Regions from separate parts of the Pusillimonas sp. genome, predicted to be linked through region 1. Evidence: predicted binding sites of a transcription regulator. Region 1 holds the regulator's gene; each other region holds the start of a gene.
What was found. The regulator LexA, encoded in region 1, represses DNA repair genes until DNA is damaged. The targets are predictions, from matches to a motif close to ACTGTATNNNNATACAGT.
Positions count from the first base shown of each region.

Region 2: the regulator LexA is predicted to act here: its motif matches at 1,318-1,335, upstream of ACIY1O_RS02400 (PA0069 family radical SAM protein).
Region 3: the regulator LexA is predicted to act here: its motif matches at 958-975, upstream of ACIY1O_RS14045 (DNA topoisomerase IV subunit B).
Region 4: the regulator LexA is predicted to act here: its motif matches at 1,026-1,043, upstream of recA (recombinase RecA).

Region 1 is NZ_JBIQLE010000019.1:53,541-55,742, reverse strand. It holds gene ACIY1O_RS11740 (amino acid aminotransferase) at 1-671, shown strand, start outside; gene lexA (transcriptional repressor LexA) at 796-1,449, shown strand; gene lon (endopeptidase La) at 1,713-2,202, opposite strand, start outside.
Region 2 is NZ_JBIQLE010000003.1:30,063-32,264, reverse strand. It holds gene ada (bifunctional DNA-binding transcriptional regulator/O6-methylguanine-DNA methyltransferase Ada) at 1-1,015, shown strand, start outside; gene ACIY1O_RS02405 (hypothetical protein) at 1,040-1,237, opposite strand; gene ACIY1O_RS02400 (PA0069 family radical SAM protein) at 1,349-2,202, shown strand, end outside.
Region 3 is NZ_JBIQLE010000028.1:33,838-36,039, forward strand. It holds gene rho (transcription termination factor Rho) at 1-251, opposite strand, end outside; gene trxA (thioredoxin TrxA) at 327-653, opposite strand; gene ACIY1O_RS14045 (DNA topoisomerase IV subunit B) at 993-2,202, shown strand, end outside.
Region 4 is NZ_JBIQLE010000001.1:48,992-51,193, forward strand. It holds gene ACIY1O_RS00225 (recombination-associated protein RdgC) at 1-390, opposite strand, end outside; partial or broken gene ACIY1O_RS00230 (DNA-binding response regulator) at 732-917, opposite strand; gene recA (recombinase RecA) at 1,150-2,202, shown strand, end outside.

The DNA.
Region 1 (2,202 bases):
TCGTGGTGCTGCATGCCTGCTGCCACAACCCCACCGGCGTCGACCCATCGTACGAGCAATGGCAACAGATCGCCCAGACCGTCAAAAAGAACAACTTGGTGCCGTTCCTGGACATTGCCTACCAAGGCTTCGGCGACGGGCTCGAAGAAGACGCATCGGTGGTGCGCCTATTTGCCTCGCTCGGCGTCACCATGCTGGTCAGCTCGTCGTTTTCCAAATCGTTTTCGCTTTATGGCGAGCGAGTCGGTGCCCTTACCTTCATCACGTCGTCGCAAGATGAAAGCACCCGCGTTCTCAGCCAGTTGAAACGCGTGATCCGCACCAACTACTCCAACCCCCCCACTCACGGCGGCTCGGTGGTGGCGGCAGTGCTCAATACTCCCGAGCTGCATGGCCTATGGTCCGAAGAGCTTGCCGAGATGCGCGAACGCATACGCACGGTTCGCACGCAGCTTGTCGAAAAACTGAAAGCCCGCAACGTGGCTCAAAATTTCGATTTCGTCCTGGATCAGCGCGGCATGTTCTCGTATTCGGGATTGACCCCCGAACAAGTCGAGCGTCTGCGCGTTGAACACGGCGTTTATGCGGTAACCAGCGGCCGCATCTGTGTGGCCGCACTCAACAGCGGCAATATTGACTACGTGGCCGACGCCATCGCGAAAGTGCTTTGATCTTTGATATTTGCTGCAATGGCAAGACAAGCGGGCCGGGCGGCTTTTGCCCCGCCCGCTTGCTTTTTTCATGGAACTGACGCAGAATGCCTGAACTGTACAAAAACACAGGCTATATTGCGCCATGGCCATCAAGCTTACCGAACGCCAACAACAAATACTCGATCTCATCGCCCACGACATCGCTCGCACCGGCTTTCCGCCCACGCGAGCCGAAATCGCGCGCGCCCTGGGCTTTCGTTCGGCCAACGCCGCCGAAGACCATTTACGCGCCCTTGCGCGTAAAGGCGCCATCGAGCTCACCGCCGGTGCCTCACGCGGCATACGGCTGTTAACGCCGTCACCGGTCACCGCTCCCGAACCGTCCGCATCCCTGGCGGCCGTGGCCCAAATGCTCTTGCCCATCGTGGGTCGCGTGGCTGCCGGCAGTCCCATCCTGGCCGCCGAGCACGTCGAACGCGAAATCGGCGTCGAGCCCTCGCTTTTTACCCAAACGCCCGATTACCTTCTTCGTGTACACGGCCTCAGCATGCGCGACGCCGGCATCCTCGACGGCGATCTGCTTGCCGTAAAAAAAGCATCCGAAGCCCGCAATGGCCAAATCGTCGTTGCCCGCCTGGGCGACGAAGTCACCGTCAAGCGTTTGCAGCGCTCGGGCGGCTCGTATCACCTGCTTCCCGAAAACCCCGATTTCCAGCCCATCATCGTTACCGCCCAAGACGATTTCTCGCTCGAAGGCATAGCGGTGGGCCTCATTCGCAATACACCGCTTCAGTAGCCGCTTCAACGCCTTCTCAATAAACAAGATTAAAAAAAGCCCCAGTCGCCTTCATTGAAAACACCCCAAAAGTTAAGACAGCGTCCAACTTTCGGGGTGCAGTTCATATAAGGAAACTGGGGCTTTTTTAACGGTCTTCGTATTTTCAGCTATCGCTTTGCTTAACTGGCGGTAAAAACATACCGCCTTGCGGGCCATGCGTTCCTGTAAAGCAAACAAAAGCAATACCGCCCGAGCCACCATGACCCGGGCAGCAATACTGCCTAGTGCTTGAAGGCCCCGCCAGTGGCCTCGCCAGCCGTCTTGGTACTGGCCACGGCTTCGGCCGCAAGACGCGCCACCTCTTCGTCAGACAACGGAGTCGGCATGTCTTGCAAAGCAACCTCTAGCACCCGGTCGATCCACCTGACGGGAACAATTTCCAGATGGTTCTTGACGTTGTCGGGAATGTCGGCCAGGTCTTTGACGTTTTCTTCGGGAATCAGCACCACCTTGATGCCGCCCCGATGGGCCGCCAACAGTTTCTCTTTGAGGCCGCCAATGGCCAGGACCTCTCCGCGCAAGGTTATCTCGCCCGTCATGGCCACATCGGCTCGCACAGGGATGCCTGTAAGCGCCGACACCGTGGCCGTTGTAATGGCAATACCCGCCGAGGGGCCGTCTTTCGGGGTAGCGCCCTCGGGGAAGTGAACGTGCAGGTCGCGTTTTTCAAAGGCCGTATTGGGAATACCCCACTTTTGGGCACGCGAGCGC
Region 2 (2,202 bases), on a different contig from region 1:
CGACGCGGATGAGCACTTCATTTACGCCGTGCGTACCACGGGAGTGTATTGCCGACCCAGTTCGTCGGCGCGCCTTCCGAAGCGCGAGAATGTCGAATTCTTTGATTCGGTCGAGGCTGCCGAGGCTGCCGGCTATCGTCCCAGCCGCCGTGCACAAGATGATCGTGCGGCTATCTCCGCCGATCGTGCTGCGCGGGTCGAACAAGCATGCCGCTTGATTGAATCTTCAGAAATCCCGCCTTCGCTTGATGACCTGGCTCGGCAGGTGGGCCTTAGCCCTTATCACTTTCATCGTATCTTCAAAGCCGAGACGGGCCTGACGCCCAAGGCCTACGCCGCCGCCAAGCGTGCTCGCAAGCTGGAGACAGAATTGAATTCCACCGGGGGTACAGTGACTGATGCCATCTATGAGGCGGGCTTTAACTCAAGCAGCCGCTTCTATGAAACTTCCGGGCAATTGCTGGGCATGCGCGCAAAGGAATATCGAGCGGGGGGCAAGGGAATAGTAATCAGGTTCGCTGTGGCCCAATGCTCATTAGGTGCGATTTTGGTCGCGCAAAGCCAACGCGGGATCTGCTCGATCTTGCTGGGCGACGACCCCGACCTTCTGACGCGAGACTTGCAAGACCGCTTCCCCAACGCAGAGCTGATCGGCGCAGACGCAGAGTTTGAGCAATTGGTTGCGCAGGTGATCGGGTTCGTCGAGGCGCCGGGTGTTGGATTGAACCTGCCTTTGGACGTGCAAGGCACAGCCTTTCAACAACGAGTCTGGCAAGCCCTGCGCGAGATTCCCCCTGGCGCCAGGCTTAGCTACACTGAACTGGCCGAGCGCATAGGCGCCCCTACAGCTGTGCGAGCCGTGGCGGGCGCTTGCGCCGCAAACCACATTGCCGTGGCAATTCCGTGCCACCGTGTCGTGCGGCGCGATGGCGGGTTGTCAGGATATCGCTGGGGCGTCGATCGCAAGCGCGAGCTGCTGCGGCGCGAGGCGCAGGCGCTGGACAAGCAAGGCTGAAGGCGCAAGCAAGGCTGTAATGGCTTAATTCAACGCCTCGTTGGCGGCTTCTTCTGGTGTCAGTCCGTTATAGAACTGGTCTGTAAACCACTCGGCCTGTTCCTCGATGTGGTCTTGCGCCTCTCGCAGCGAGGCGCCCGCCGCGACCAGAAACCCTTCGACTTCAATACACCATTCGATCAGCGCCACTTCGTCTGGATCGGGTTTGTGTTTTTTGCCCATATTGCTTCCTTGTTCGTGGCCATACACAACAGCCGGGTTGGCGACGTGCATCGCGATAGTGCTATTATCACCCGTTGTATACTGTTTATTTATACAGCATTAGGGGCCGCCATGCAGCCGATTCCAATCAAGGGCAGGGGCAGCAGTTCGAACAGAACACCTCGCTTCGAACAGTACGAGCGCACGCCGATAGACGATGAATGGCCAGGCATGGCTCAAGAGGCGCCCGTCAAGCTGGCCACGACGGTGTCGCTTGAGGCCGCCAAGTCCATCATTTCACGCAATGAGTCGCCCGATATTCCGTTTGACCAGTCCATCAATCCGTATCGAGGTTGCGAGCATGGCTGCATTTATTGCTACGCGCGGCCTACCCATGCCTATCTGAACCATTCGCCGGGGCTGGATTTCGAGACGAAGCTTTATGCCAAAAGCAATGCGACCGACATATTGCGCAAAGAGTTTTCCAAGCCTTCATACGTGCCCAAGCTGATCGCCCTCGGTACCAACACTGATCCGTACCAGCCCATAGAGCGGCGGCTACGAATTACCGAGTCCATCCTGACGGTGATGGAAGAATTCAACCATCCGGTCGCCATTACGACGAAATCCGCTACTGTGGTGCGCGACATCGACCTGCTTGCACGCATGGCGCGCAAAAATCTGGTCAGGGTGTACTTGTCGATAGGCTCTTTGGATAGAACGCTGGCACGTACGTTAGAGCCGCGCGCCAGCACGCCGGATGCGCGGCTTGAGACATTACGCCGGTTGAGCCGGGCCGGCATCCCCACCGGCGTCATCGTTGCTCCGGTCATTCCTGCACTTACCGACCACGATCTAGAGAAGATTTTGTTCAGCGCCAAAGATGCAGGCGCCCAAGACGCTGCCTATGTGCTGTTGAGATTGCCCCGAGAGGTTGCCGACCTCTTCGAAGTATGGCTGGCCGGGCACTATCCATTTAAGCACGC
Region 3 (2,202 bases), on a different contig from region 1:
GAGGGGGAGATGTAAATATCGTCGGTGCTGGCCAGATACGACGTGTCGGGCGAGCGCAGGAAGCCGAAGCCGTCCGGCAGGACTTCAAGGACGCCATCGCCGAAGATTTGCTCGCCTTGTTTGGCTCGCTTCTTCATGATGGCGAACATGATTTCCTGCTTGCGCAGTCGGCTCGCGTTGTCGATGTCCAGACTCGCGGCCATTTCGAGCAACTGCGAAACGTGCAGCGCTTTTAGTTCTGTGAGGTGCATGAGAGAAAAGAAGGGGATTCGTGCAAAGTGGGTGGCGGGCTCAAGACGAGCCCGCGCGCAAGGTATTGAATACGATTAAACGGATTCGTCGAGGAAGGCGGCCAACTGGGATTTGGACAGCGCCCCTACCTTGGTTGCGGCGGCTTTGCCGTCTTTGAACAACATAAGGGTGGGGATGCCGCGAACGCCGAACCGAGCAGCGGTGTCGGGATTTTCGTCGACGTTGAGTTTTGCAATGGTAACACGGCCTTCGTACTGCTTGGCGGCTTCGTCAAGCAAAGGCGCGATCATTTTGCATGGGCCGCACCAAGCGGCCCAGTAGTCGACCAGAACCGGACCGTCGGCTTGCAATACCTCGGCGTCGAAGCTGGCGTCGCTTACGTTTCGTATTAATTCGCTCATAGTGAAAATAAGGATGGATGGATGTGGATGCTGAAGAATGCTGAAAAAAAACGGGCGCACATAAATAAACACGCCTGCAAACCCGAGCGCCATAAGGTTTTATTGATTGGAGCGCCGGTTTTTTTACGATTTTTCTAAGCATACCACTCCCGGGCGGGCGGTGTACAGGCAGGCGGTGTACATTCTTCAGGCGCATGGGGTCTGTTTCCGGAGTTGCCGGAGTCCGTGGGGAATGACGCGACAGCCTTGCGCGCATCCGCGCTTTGGGCGCAGTTGACGCCGCACGCCGCCTTATCCGTAAAATACTGTTTTTTCATCCACCGAATTTTTGGGGACAACTTGGCTACCACACGATACGACGAAGCCTCCATCAGGGTGTTGAAGGGCCTGGAGCCGGTGCGTCAGCGGCCTGGCATGTACACGCGCACCGACAACCCCTTGCACATATTGCAAGAAGTCATCGACAACGCCGCCGATGAGGCCCTGGCGGGGTATGGCAAACAGATCAAAGTCACCTTGCATGCCGATAGCAGCATATCGGTCGAGGACGACGGGCGCGGCATTCCAGTGGGCTTGCATCCTGATGAACACGCACCGGTGGTCGAAATCGTTTTCACCCGTCTGCACGCGGGCGGAAAATTCGACAAGAAAAGCGGCGGGGCCTATGCGTTCTCGGGCGGCTTGCACGGGGTGGGCGTATCGGTCACCAATGCGTTGTCCACGCGGCTCGAGGTGACCGTGTGGCGCGACGGCAAAGAGCATCAGCTTGTGTTCGGAGATGGCCACGTATTGCAGCCTCTTGTGCAAACCGATACGGTCGGGCGGCGCAAGACCGGCACCCGTGTGCGTGTGTGGCCCGACCCGAAGTATTTCGATAGCGCTGTCGTTCCGTCCGCCGAGCTAATTCACTCGCTGCGTAGCAAGGCGGTGCTGTTGGGCGGCATCAAGGTTGTATTGATCAATGAAAAGACCGGCCAGGCCCAGCAATGGCAGTACGAAGATGGTCTTAAAGGCTATCTCAACGAAGCGTTGGCGGACGCCGAAAAGATCGTGCCGCTGTTCGAGGGGAGCCAGTACGCCGGTGATGACGACGAAAACTATTCCGAAGGCGAGGGCGCGCATTGGGCCGTGGCCTGGACGACCGACGGCAACGTGGTGCGCGAGTCTTACGTCAACCTGATTTCCACGCCGGCTGGTGGTACTCATGAAGCGGGTCTGCGAGAAGGCCTGTTCAACGCCGTGAAATCGTTTGCCGAGCTGCACGGCCTTATCCCCAAAGGGGTAAAGCTGCTGTCCGAAGACGTTTTTGCGCGCGCCAGTTTCGTGTTGTCGGCCAAGGTGCTCGATCCGCAGTTCCAGGGCCAGATCAAAGAACGCCTCAACAGCCGCGATGCGGTTCGCCTGGTAAGCGGCTACGTCAAAAACGCGCTCGAGCTGGCCATGCATGCCAATGTCGATCTGGGGAAAAAGCTGGCGGAAACTGCCATCCGCCAGGCTCAAGCGCGGGCGCGATCAGCACAGAAGGTCGAAAAACGCAAAAGCTCGGGTG
Region 4 (2,202 bases), on a different contig from region 1:
GTTCGTGTCGATCCATACTCGAGTGTCGCGATAGACGCTGAATGCCTTGGGCAGAAGCTCGTCCGTGACCTGCTCTTTGAGCTCTTTCATCTGCCTGCGGCCAGGCTTGAAGCCTTGCTGCTCTTCGATTTCCAGGGCTTTGGCGCGGGTAACCTGGTTGATCACCGTGGCGGGCAGCAGCTTTTTCTCGGTGCGCAGGCTCAGGAAGATATTTCCTTGCAAGGCATATGCAAGGCCTGAGCCTTCGAATGGCGGCACCCAGCCCAGGTTCTGCATCTCGAGGCTGTTGCCGGGCCGATAGGCATGTTTTTCAAGAGCGGATTCCAGAGCGTTCAGCGAAATGGACCATGAGGGGGCGAGACGGAATACTTTGAGATTTTTGAACCACATTATTGATGCAACTTTTCATAGCGGCGAGGCTCGCACACTGCTGGACCGAACGGTGCACTTGAAGTGACTGCGTGGGCCGGCGGTGCAGCGAAACTTGCGAGGTGAGACGGACCGTCGATTGTAGGGTGTTTTTGGGCTGGAGCCCGCTTGGTGAAAAAAAAGGCCCGGATGCATGTGCACCGGGCCGATATAACACATCGGCGTGCGCATACTACAGTTCGCGGGGCGCGCAGTGCCGATGAGATAGGAGTATGAGGCGGGTGGGCGTAGCCCCAAAGGGGCCGTGGCTCCCGCTGAATACTTTCTATGCGTTTGATTGTAGGAAATAGACCTGACGTGGGCCTGAAAGAAGCTTCGAGTCCGGAGAGCGCGAAATGCTTGGCCTTTAATCGTCGGCGCCTGGATCAAGCCCTTGCACGCGTTGCCCAACCGAGCCGGCGGCCGTTAAAATGAGCATTGGCAGCGTTGCCGTCGCGGCGCAGTGAACGAGAAAGTCCATCAGCAAGAATACTATCGTCTTCGGCCATCAAAATTGGCCTAAGTGTTGATTGCGCTATGGGTTGCCTGGGCAATTCCAAATCCTGACACTCGACACGCTGCTTGCCATTACGGTTTAATACGGCATTTTCTAGATATCTGTATTTATATACAGTATAATTTGATGCCATAATCGCTCTGAACGTGCTCTGTGCCAGCGGCTTCAAGCTGGTTCAAGCCTGTTCAATACCAAATTTTCGTTATCTTAGCCAAGGGATCCGTATGGACGACAAACAAAGCAAAGCCGCCGCCGAACGCAGCAAGGCGCTTGCCGCCGCTATATCGCAAATCGACAAGCAATTCGGCAAAGGGTCGGTAATGCGCTATGGCGACAACCAGGTAGAGCACAACATCCAGGTGGTTTCCACCGGTTCGCTCGGGCTCGATATCGCCTTGGGCGTTGGCGGGCTGCCGCGCGGTCGAGTCGTCGAAATCTACGGCCCCGAATCCTCCGGAAAAACCACGCTCACGCTGCAGGTCATCGCCGAGATGCAAAAAATTGGCGGCACCTGCGCCTTTATCGATGCCGAGCATGCGCTTGATGTGCAGTACGCATCCAAGCTGGGGGTCAACCTTGAAGACCTGCTCATTTCCCAGCCCGACACCGGCGAGCAGGCACTTGAAATCACCGACGCACTGGTGCGCTCCGGCTCGGTCGACCTTATCGTAATCGATTCGGTCGCGGCCCTGGTGCCCAAGGCCGAAATCGAAGGCGACATGGGCGATTCCCTTCCCGGCCTGCAGGCCCGCCTCATGAGCCAAGCGTTGCGCAAGCTCACTGCCAACATCAAGCGCGCCAACTGCATGGTCATTTTCATCAACCAAATCCGCATGAAAATCGGCGTCATGTTCGGCAACCCCGAAACCACCACCGGCGGCAACGCGCTCAAGTTCTACTCGTCGGTGCGCCTCGATATCCGTCGCATAGGCGCCATCAAGAAGGGCGACGAGATCGTGGGCAACGAAACCCGGGTCAAGGTGGTCAAGAACAAGATTGCGCCTCCGTTCAAGCAGGCCGAGTTCGACATCATGTACGGCGCCGGCATCTCGCGCGAAGGCGAAATCATCGATCTCGGCGTCCAGGCCGGCATCGTAGACAAGGCCGGCGCCTGGTACAGCTACGCCGGCACGCGTATCGGGCAGGGCAAAGATAATGTGCGCGAGTATCTCAAAGAAAACCCTCAAATGGCGTTCGAGATCGAAAACAAAGTCCGCGAGCAGCTCGGCGTGGTGGCCCACGTAAGCGGCACACCGGTGCAGGCGTCTGGTCCCAGC